3 regions of the Streptomyces sp. NPDC015032 genome follow, and region 2 is predicted to be linked to each of the others. Evidence: riboswitches for the same ligand, from Rfam matches in the RefSeq annotation. Region 2 holds a riboswitch; each other region holds the start of a gene.
What was found. Region 2 has a riboswitch for cobalamin ahead of ACF08M_RS36600 (prenyltransferase/squalene oxidase repeat-containing protein). Riboswitches for the same ligand answer to the same signal wherever they lie in the genome.
Positions count from the first base shown of each region.

Region 1 (3,226 bases), on a different contig from region 2:
ACCGTGCAACGTGCCGTGGACCGTGGAGGGTTCGAAGCCGACGTTCTCCATGACGTCGATCTCGCCGGAAGCGGGCCAGCCGACCTGACCGATGTCGTCGCCCAGCATCCAGAAGGCGGGCCACATGCCCTGACCGCGCGGCACCTTCATCCGGGCCTCGACGTGCCCGTAGGTCTGGGTGAACCTGCCGGAGGTGTTCAGGCGTGCGGAGGTGTATTCGCACGTGCCGTACCAGCACTGGTAGTTGTTCGGGTTCTCACGGCGTGCGGTGATGACCAGATGTCCCTGGCCGTCGAGTGCCGCGTTGTTGTTGCCGGCCGTGTAGTACTGCCGTTCGTGGTTGTTGACGTTGTCGCCGGTCTCGATCTGCCACTTGCCGTCGTCGACTGCGGAGCCCGCGGGCCCGTCGAAATCGTCGGTGAAGGCCCCTGCCGTCACCGACGGCCGCGGCGAGGGCAGCGGCACCCCGGCGGCGAGGCCGGAGGAGGCCGAGACGAGGGCGAGTAAGGAGAGCGCGGATACCAGGAGACGCCGGGTGAGGCGGGGGGAGGTCATGGGGGGTCCTTCCCGTGCGGAATCGAGCAGCTGTCATGGGCATGGCAAACGCTCATCATGGGGGGAGCGGGGAAAGGCTTCCGTTCTGTCTGAGATTGAAGAAGTGAACCAAGAGCGTGTCAAGGCTTTGGTACGGACCACACTTCTTGCATGCGTCTGTGGTGGTACCGCCGCGCGGCAGTCCCGGATTCCCACCGGGTTTCCTCCTGCGACACGTCTGCCGGACGGTCAGGGCGACCAGTTGCACCACTGCCCTCGGCGCTGATGGATGGTTCCGGCACATCAGTCGTTCATGCTGTGGTGCGGGCCGTGGGAGGTGTCAGTTCCCCGCGGTGGGGGACAGCGGCTGCCCGCAGCGCAGATTCCACCGTCCGGACCGGCCGCTGAGCGTGGTCAGAGTCAGCGGGGCGACATCCAGCCGCCAGAACGCCTCCGTCGGCAGAGCGAGCGCCTGTACGGTCACCGCCCGTACCACCGCGGGCCCGACGACCCCCAGCACACGGCCGCCCGCGTCGCCGTCCAAATGCTGCATGGATTCCTCGGGCGCGCCGAAGGTCCCCACGGACTTCAGCCAGTGGCCGACCCGTGCGCAGAATTCCAGCAGGGACTCGCCGCCGTGCGGAGCCGCCGAGGGGTCGGTCAGCCAGGCCGACACGGCGTCCGGTTCGTTCGTGCCCACCTCGGCCAGCCGCTGCCCGGTCCATCGGCCCATGTCCCAGTCCCGGAGCGAGAGTTCGGGATCGGTGTGCAAGCCCAGGGCGTCGGCGGTTCCGGTGCACCGCGCGGAGGGCCCGCGTACATACCGGTCGGCCACGGGCACCGCCGGCGCGGCGGCCCGGGCCCGCCGGGCCCCGGCCGGGTCGATCGGAGCATCACCGTCGAAGCGCGCCTCGCGCAGCGAGGCGTTGAGCGCCGGTGAGATCAGCATCACCTGAACCGTCATGACCGGGTCGACTCCCTGAATTCTGGCCCTCACGTGTGCTCACCATGGCGTTCAGGCCCTCCGGCCCTGCCACCGGCACCGTGGCCAGGCCCGGTCCCAGGCGGTATCGTCCCAGGAACATGACGAAGGTGTGACGGAAGTCCGGTGAGAGTCCGGCACGGTCGCGCCACTGTGAACCCGTCCCCGTACGGGAAGTCAGACCCAGCACCTTCGTTCCAGCACCACGATTGGGACGCGTGTTCCCTCAGGAGGTTCTGCCATGGCACGGACTGCCGCTGCCCCCGCCGTACCGGCGATCACCCCCATCTCCGGGAAGGCCATTGCCCCTTGGGCGGTCTTCTTCGGCATCCTCATGCTCGTACTGCTGTACTTCGTCGGCGCCGAGCAGGGTGCCACCGCGGTCATCTCCGGCGAAGGCGTCCACGAGTGGGTCCACGACGGCCGCCACCTCCTCGGCTTCCCCTGTCACTGACGTACCGTCCGATCCAGGGGAAACCTCATGAACTCCATATCTGTCAGAGCCCTGCTCATCCGCGGCATGCTGGCCGGCCTGGCCGCGGGCGTACTTGCCCTGTTCGTCGCGTACTTCCTCGGTGAGTCCCGCGTCGATGCGGCCATTGCCCTTGAGGAGGCGCACAGCCACGACCACGGGGGCGGCGAGGAACTCGTCAGCCGCACCATGCAGTCCACCGCCGGACTCGCCACCGGTGTGCTCGTCTTCGGAGTGGCGATCGGCGGCATCGCAGCCCTCGTCTTCTGTTACGCCCTCGGCCGGATCGGCAGATTCGGACCCCGGGCCACGGCCGCACTGATCGCGGGAGCGGCCCTGCTGACCGTGTACGTCGTGCCATTCCTGAAGTACCCGGCCAATCCGCCGGCCGTCGGCAACCCCGACACCATCGGCCGACGCACCGCGCTGTTCTTCCTGATGGTCGCCCTCGGCGTGCTGCTGGCCGTCGCCGCCGTGATCCTCGGCCGACGGCTGGCCCCCCGCCTGGGCAACTGGAACGCAACGATCACCGCATCCGTCGCGTACGTCGTCGTGATCGGACTCGCCTACGCGTTCCTGCCCTCGTTCAACGAGGTCGGAAAGGACTTCCCGGCGGCGCTGCTGTGGGAGTTCCGCCTGACCACGCTCGCCGTACAGGCCATCCTGTGGGTCACCTTCGGCCTCGTTTTCGGCCACCTGACGGAACGGCTCCTCGCGTCGGGGGCCGACAGCGTCACCACCGGCCAGGGTGCGGCGAACCGGGCGGCCACCGCGGCCGGCTGACCGACGCACCGCTCGCCATCAGCCGGCATCTGGCCATCAGCCGGCATCTGACCGGCAGTGGGCATGTCGTCACGCACGAGGGCATCTCGTCATCAGCGCGCAGCGGAACCCGCCGGGAGCTTTCCGGCGGGTTCCGCTGCCTCGTCATGCCTAAGGGCTGTCCCGTAATCCCTGGCGGGCGCACGACGACAGCTACTTCCCCAAGCTCTCGGCTGCGCTCGAGCAGGGGAGGCCCCATCCTCGCCGCGTTGTCGGAACGTCCGAATACATCCAGTATGCGGACGTCCCTCCGCCTTGCGATGCACCGCATCTGCCGCCGCGCGCTGATCCACCAGGGATTACGGGACAGCCCTTAGCCCCGGCTGCCGGGAGGGACCGACGCATGCCGGTCCGCTACTCCCACCGCCGCCACCGCCACCACCGCCGAGGGAGCACTCCTGACGGAATGGCTGGAC
Region 1 is NZ_JBIBVN010000003.1:208,453-211,678, forward strand. Features, by position in the region: gene ACF08M_RS06715 (family 16 glycosylhydrolase) at 1-555, opposite strand, end outside; gene ACF08M_RS06720 (histidine phosphatase family protein) at 875-1,498, opposite strand; adenosylcobalamin (AdoCbl) riboswitch at 1,608-1,754, shown strand; gene ACF08M_RS06725 (CbtB-domain containing protein) at 1,758-1,970, shown strand; gene ACF08M_RS06730 (CbtA family protein) at 1,998-2,771, shown strand.
Region 1: linked by a shared signal. The riboswitch ahead of ACF08M_RS06725 (CbtB-domain containing protein) and the one ahead of ACF08M_RS36600 (prenyltransferase/squalene oxidase repeat-containing protein) in region 2 are both predicted to bind cobalamin.

Region 2 (3,226 bases):
GCCCGCGCCGACGACGAGACCGATGCCGATGTACCACCACACGCCGCCGATCACGTCGTCGCCGCTGTGGACCTGGTCCTTCTCCGTGGCCACGTACCCGGTGTCGGCGGACGGGACGGGCGTCGTGATGGCCGCGGGTGCGGGACCGGACGCGTTCAGCCGGTCGACCAGGTTGACGCCGCCGAAGTCGCGGGCGTCGGAGCCGGTCGCGTGGGCGGCCAGGATCAGCTGCGCGTAGGCGGCGGGACCGCTCTGTTCGGCCCAGGCGCCGGAATTCTTCTTCAGCCAGGTCACGGCCTTGGCGGCCTTGTCCTGGTGGCCCGCGGCGGACAGCGCGACGACCGCGTCCGCGGTGTTGCCGAAGTCGGGCTGCGGGGTGGAGTCGTCGGCTCCGGGCATCGGCGGCAGGTCGAGATGGCCGCTGGTGGCGAGCGCGTCCGCGAGGTAGTGGGCGCCGTTCTGGGCGGCCTGCTCGGGTGTGAGCCCCGGCCCCGGGTGGCAGGTCGGCTCCTTGGCCGAGGGGTTGTTCCCGACGGCCAGGGCCTTGCCCATCGTGCCGAGCACGGCGGCCGCGGTGGCGTCCGCGTTGGCGGCGAGCTTCCCGGCCTTGTCGGGCTGGTAGGCGAAAGCGCCCCCGTCCTTGTCACCGCACGGGATCGACAGCTTCAGCAGCGGGGCGTAGGGGGTCTTGCCGCCGTGGGTCGTGATGTCCCCGAGCCGCTGGCCCTGCCGGGCGAGGGCGCCGATCACCAGCGAGGTGGAGTTGGCGTCACTGGGCGCGCCCGGGGCGTAGCCCCAGCCGCCGTCCTCGTTCTGCACGGACTTCAGCCAGCGGACCGAGTTGTTCACGGTGTCCCGGTGCCCGTCCACCTCGACGAACGCCTGGACGGCCGCCGCGGTGGCGTTGGTGTCCAGCACGGTCTTCGCGGTGCACGGCTGGGAGACGTCGGGCCGGTACGCGGCGTAGGCACCGTTGGAGCACTGCTGGGAGATCAGCCAGTCCACCGACTTCGTGGCGGGCGTGACGCCCTCGACCCGCTGGGCGAGGAAGGCGAGCGACTGCCGCCAGACACCGTCGTAGGTGGGGTCCTTCGTGCCGTACAGCCCCGACGGCAGTGCCGCGGACGGCGAGGGCGACGGGGACGGCGCTGCGACCGCGACCGGGGCAGCGGCCGCACAGAGCACGGTGGCGGTGGCGGCGAGCGTTGCTGCTCTGCGGCGTACGGTCATGGCGGGCGGGGCCTCTCCTGCGGGGGATCAGGGCACAGGCACGCTCAGGCACCAGGCTCCGGCCCCGTATTCCTCGACGGTGCCGACCACCGGGGGCCCGGTGGCGGGAGCCGGTCACGACCGCGGACAGGGCATTCCGGCTCACCGTCGCGGACGACGGCTCACGGCTGCGTGGTCAGCGCCGGATTTGCACCGGCTTCCCCCTGAACGGGCATGATGACGACCCGCCCACTGTACCGGGCGGGGAGGGCCGGGCTCCGGGCCGGTGGCCGCAGCGGGCCCCGTCGTGGGGTGGTCACACCGCGATGTACGTCACCGGGTCGCTCCCCGCCACGGCCTCCGCGCGCCCCAGCTTCACCAGCCGCCGCAGATGCGCCTCGGCCTCCGAGACGGCGATGTTCCGCGAGCCGTGCGGGATCCGGTCCCACGGCCGGTTCCACTCCATCCGCTCGGCCAGCTCCCACGGGGTCAGGGCGGTGACCAGCAGCCCGAGCAGCCCGGTCAGCCGCTCCTCGTGATGGGCCAGGAGTTCCCGTACGCGCCCCGCGGCGTCCGCGAACGCGTACTGATGGGCGGGCAGCACCTCCGCGGCCCCGAGCCTGCCGATGCGCTCCAGCGAGTCGAGGTAGTCGCCGAGAGGATCGGTGACCGCGGCGTCGTCCGGGTCCCCGTACAGGCCGATGTGCGGGCTGATCCCCGGCAGCAGATGATCCCCGGAGAAGAGCCGGCCCCGGCCGGGCAGATTCCCCGGATGCCGCTCCTCCAGATGCAGACAGACATGGCCGGGCGTGTGCCCCGGTGTCCAGATGGCCCGCAGCGCGCGCCCCGCCAGACCGAGGAGCTCCCCCGGAACGATCTCCCGGTCCGGCAGCGCGGCCCGCTGTCCGGGCAGGAGGCGTGCCCGGCCCCGCTCGGCCGCGGCGGCCCGCAACGGCGCGAGATGCTCCTCGGGCGCACCGACCGCGGTGAGCTTCGCCGCGAGATACGACAGCCAGGTGCCCGGCCGGGACTCACGGGTCCGGCGCACGATCGCGGCGTCCGCCGCATGCATGGCGATCCAGGCCCCGGATGCCTCGCGCACCTGCCCGGAGAGGCCGTGGTGGTCGGGATGATGGTGGGTGACGACCACGCCGTGGATGTCACCGATCCCCGTACCGACGGCGGCGAGCCCGGCGGTGAGCGTGTCCCACGCCTCCGGATCGTCCCAGCCCGTGTCGATCAGGACCGGCCCGCGATCGGTGTCGAGGACGTGCACCAGGGTGTGGCCGAGCGGATTGTCCGGGATGGGGACCTTGATGCTGTGCACGCCCCCGCCGTGGTCGGTCACCTGCGTCATGGGCTGCCCTCTCTCTCCGAGGCATGGCCGGTGTACCGGACGCACGGGTGTGCGGTGCACCGCACCCACTGTAACGAGAACTTGTTCCAGTAGTAGCCCCGGTCGGCCATCTGCTCGGCGTCGACAGGCTCTCAGCTTGGCGTTCAGTGTCGAAACGCCAAGCTGAGGTGCGGCACGGGCGCCTCCCGTCCCGCCGTCCCGGCCATGGCCCGCGTGCGCCGTTCACGCGGCACGCTGGCCACGGTTCATGGGTCAGCGCGCGTGACCGGGGTGCGGGACCGGAGGGCCGGCCGGCGCGGATCCGCCGCTGCTCACACCGCGTCCGCGGCGGGCCGGTGCCACACCAGTCGCGGGGTGCGTGCGTTCTGGCCGGTCCCCTCCGTCGGGGGGTGCAGCGTTAATCGGTCCCCCGCTATCTCCCATCGGCGCTCCTGCGTGGCGCCGACCCAGGGGCGCAACGACGCCACCTTCAGATGGTGGACGACCCGGTCGCCCGCCACCTCGTAGGTGCCCGCGTATCCCAGATAGGGAGAGGTCCTGAACAGGGTCGCGGTGTCGACCGGCCCGGCCGTACCCGGCGCCGGCTCGGACTCCAGCTCCGGGTTCAGCATGCTCACGGACACGTGGCCGTCGGCGGTGTAGGCGAGCAGCCCGGTCGGG
Region 2 is NZ_JBIBVN010000047.1:45,708-48,933, forward strand. Features, by position in the region: gene ACF08M_RS36600 (prenyltransferase/squalene oxidase repeat-containing protein) at 1-1,230, opposite strand, end outside; cobalamin riboswitch at 1,338-1,473, opposite strand; gene ACF08M_RS36605 (MBL fold metallo-hydrolase) at 1,526-2,566, opposite strand; gene ACF08M_RS36610 (lipocalin-like domain-containing protein) at 2,878-3,226, opposite strand, start outside.

Region 3 (3,226 bases), on a different contig from region 2:
GGTCTCTCAACTCGGGTGACGAGGCACCGCAGGGGATTGACGGGTACCCCCGATACACAACCTTCCGCTCAAATGTAGACGACGAGCCGGCAATCCACACGAACTCCAGAAACGGAGGACTGCCTCAGATCGGCCTGTGTGACGGTGTCGTATTCGGAATTACCGCACAGGGGAGCTGGGCATACGAAGGGAATGGTCCGAATGTACGGGGTGGAAAGACTTCTACCCTCCGGGGGGCGGATAACGTGGTCACGACATGCCTGTCGCATGACGGCTACTATAGCGATCCATGGACGCAAGAAAAAGCCCTGGACGCGCTCACCGAAACCACCAACGGGGAAAAAGACAAGCATGCGCCCAAGATGCGAAACAGGACGGAGTGCAACGAACTATCTCGGACCAATAGTGGCGATAACTGGGTTCAAGCATGGCTGCAGTCCTGCCTGGAAGTCAGCCCCGAAAAAGAGGTTACCCCGGTCCTCCGGATCCGCGGATGCGGGCACTATCGGCAGCCTTTCGGAATCACCTTTTGGTATTACACACCGCAAGGGTACGGAGATAACGTGCAATGCGTTATGACTCGCCAAGATCTCTCGCTCAGCCGAAAGGAAAGCAAGAATAGGAATGAGCCTGGCAGCCATGAGGCGGCCTTCGCCACCCGAGCCGGCGAGGTCAGAGTTGCCAATCTCTCCCTCCAGGGGGCAGGAAATTATCAACTCTACAGCGCGAACCGGTACAATCCCCACAGCGCTCCTCAAGTGAGCGTGAAAATCCAGACGTGGAATGATCGTGACAACTATGCGGCCCTGAATCCCCCTGTCGAGGGGCCGAGCGTAACAGTCCGCTAACCTCGCTGTTCCGCTTGAGCGGCGTCCGGGTCTTGGGCGGGAACACGAAAGTGCCTTCCGAGTTGGGACGATGAACCTTGCCGAGGGGGTTCTGTCGGTCCAAGCGGAGGGCACTTTCTGCATGCAGGTAACGGTTCCCGTCCCAAGCACGTCTCCACCGACGGTTCGGGGGTGATCGGGCACACGGGCGCACGTTTGCCGGCAGATCTTGCCGATGCCACTAATGTGACCACCGCCTGCTCCACTGCGCTCAGGCCGCTGCGACCGCGTGGCACCGGGCACGATCCAGGTCGGCGCCGGGGCCGCCGAACCGACCGGCATGGTCCCCTCCGCCTGCGGATCTCGGCGACCTGGCCCTGGAGACATGCCGCGCGATCGCGGATCAAGAGCGCCCCCGAAAGCATTACAGGGAGGGCGGAACGCAGGGCGCGTCGTCAGTACCGCGCGCCGGCGCAGCCAACCTCACGCAGGAGCCTCACCGTTGCTCCGGTGCACGGTGGAGGCGGGGTTGCCGGGCAGGTCCCGTGTCACATGTCACGTTCCGGGATGTGAAGAGCGGTGCCCCGGGAACAGCCCAGCCTCTAGTCTGGCCGGTGCAACTGGTTCGCCCTGTCCGCCAGGCAGGCGCGTCGTAAGAGGGAACCCGGTGGGAATCCGGGACTGCCCCGCAGCGGTGAGTGGGAACAACCGCCGTCATACGCACTGGATCCGGGCCTCGGATCTGGGAAGCGACGGCCAGTAGGTGTCCGCCTCGGCGGACGTGCCCTCGAGTCCGAAGACCTGCCCGTTGTCCGCACGTGACCGATCGCGTGCGGATATCCCGGTGACCTCGTGGGCGGGTCGGCGTACATACCAGACGGACGAGCACCCCCGAGGTGCGACCGATCCGTCCGGTTCGTCACCCTTCGCGCCCGTGTCCCGTCTCCGGGATCTCAAGGAGTCATCTCGCGAAGGAGATTTCCGTGACAGCGAAGCCCGCAGCCGCGGCAGCACGGGCCACCGTGTACGGCTACCCCCGCCAGGGCCCGAACCGGGAACTGAAGAAGGCCGTCGAGGGATACTGGAAGGGCCGGGTCATCGCCGACGCCCTCCGCGAAACGGCGGCCGGTCTGCGCCGGTCCAACTGGCAGCAGCTGGCGGATGCCGGTGTCCACGAGGTGCCCACCGGCGACTTCTCTTATTACGACCATGTCCTGGACACCAGTGTCATGGTCGGCGCCGTCCCCCGGCGGCATCGTGAGACGGTCAGCGCCGACGCACTCGACGGCTACTTCGCGATGGCCCGCGGCACCCAGGATGTGGCGCCGCTGGAGATGACCAAGTGGTTCGACACCAACTACCACTACCTCGTCCCCGAGCTCGGCCCGGACACCGTCTTCACCGCCGACTCCGTCAAGCAGGTCACCGAGCTGAAGGAAGCCCTCGCGCTCGGACACACCGCCCGTCCTGTGCTGGTCGGCCCCGTCACCTACCTCCTGCTCGCCAAACCCGCCCCCGGGGTGGCGGCCGGCTTCGAACCGCTCACCCTGCTGGACCGGCTGCTGCCGGTCTACGCGGAGGTACTCGCCGATCTGCGTGCGGCCGGCGCGGAATGGGTCCAACTCGACGAGCCCGCGCTGGTCCAGGACCGCTCCCCGGCCGAGCTGGACGCCGCTGCCCGCGCCTACCGTGGACTCGGCGATCTGACCGACCGGCCCAGGCTGCTCGTGGCCTCCTACTTCGACCGGCTCGGCGAGGCGCTCCCCGTACTGGCGAAGGCCCCGGTGGACGGCTTGGCGCTGGACTTCACCGACGCCGCGGCCGCCAACCTCGAAGACCTCGCCGCCGTCGGCGGGCTGCCCGGCAAACGGCTCGTCGCGGGCGTCGTCAACGGCCGCAATATCTGGATCAACGACTACGAGAAGTCGCTGGCCACCCTCGCCACTCTCCTCGGCCTCGCCGACCGGGTCGACGTGGCCGCCTCCTGCTCCCTGCTGCACGTCCCCCTCGACACAGCGCCCGAAAGGGACATCGACCCTCGGATCCTTCGCTGGCTCGCCTTCGCCGAGCAGAAGACCGCGGAGGTCGTCACGCTGGCGAAGGGACTGGCCCAGGGCACTGGCGCCGTCGCCGCGGAGATCGCCGCCAACCGCGCCGACCTCGCCTCCCGCGCGAACTCCCCGATCACCCACGACCCCGCCGTACGGGCCAGGACCGCGGCCATCACCGACACCGACGGCCGTCGCTCCCAGCCGTACACCCGGCGTGCCGCCGCCCAGCGTGCCCACCTCGGGCTGCCGCTGCTGCCGACGACCACCATCGGCTCGTTCCCGCAGACCGATGAGCTGCGCGCGGCCCGCGCCGACCTGCGCGCGGGCCGGATCGACACGGCCGGTTAC
Region 3 is NZ_JBIBVN010000017.1:71,784-75,009, reverse strand. Features, by position in the region: gene ACF08M_RS23410 (esterase/lipase family protein) at 1-848, shown strand, start outside; cobalamin riboswitch at 1,432-1,651, shown strand; gene metE (5-methyltetrahydropteroyltriglutamate--homocysteine S-methyltransferase) at 1,811-3,226, shown strand, end outside.
Region 3: linked by a shared signal. The riboswitch ahead of metE (5-methyltetrahydropteroyltriglutamate--homocysteine S-methyltransferase) and the one ahead of ACF08M_RS36600 (prenyltransferase/squalene oxidase repeat-containing protein) in region 2 are both predicted to bind cobalamin.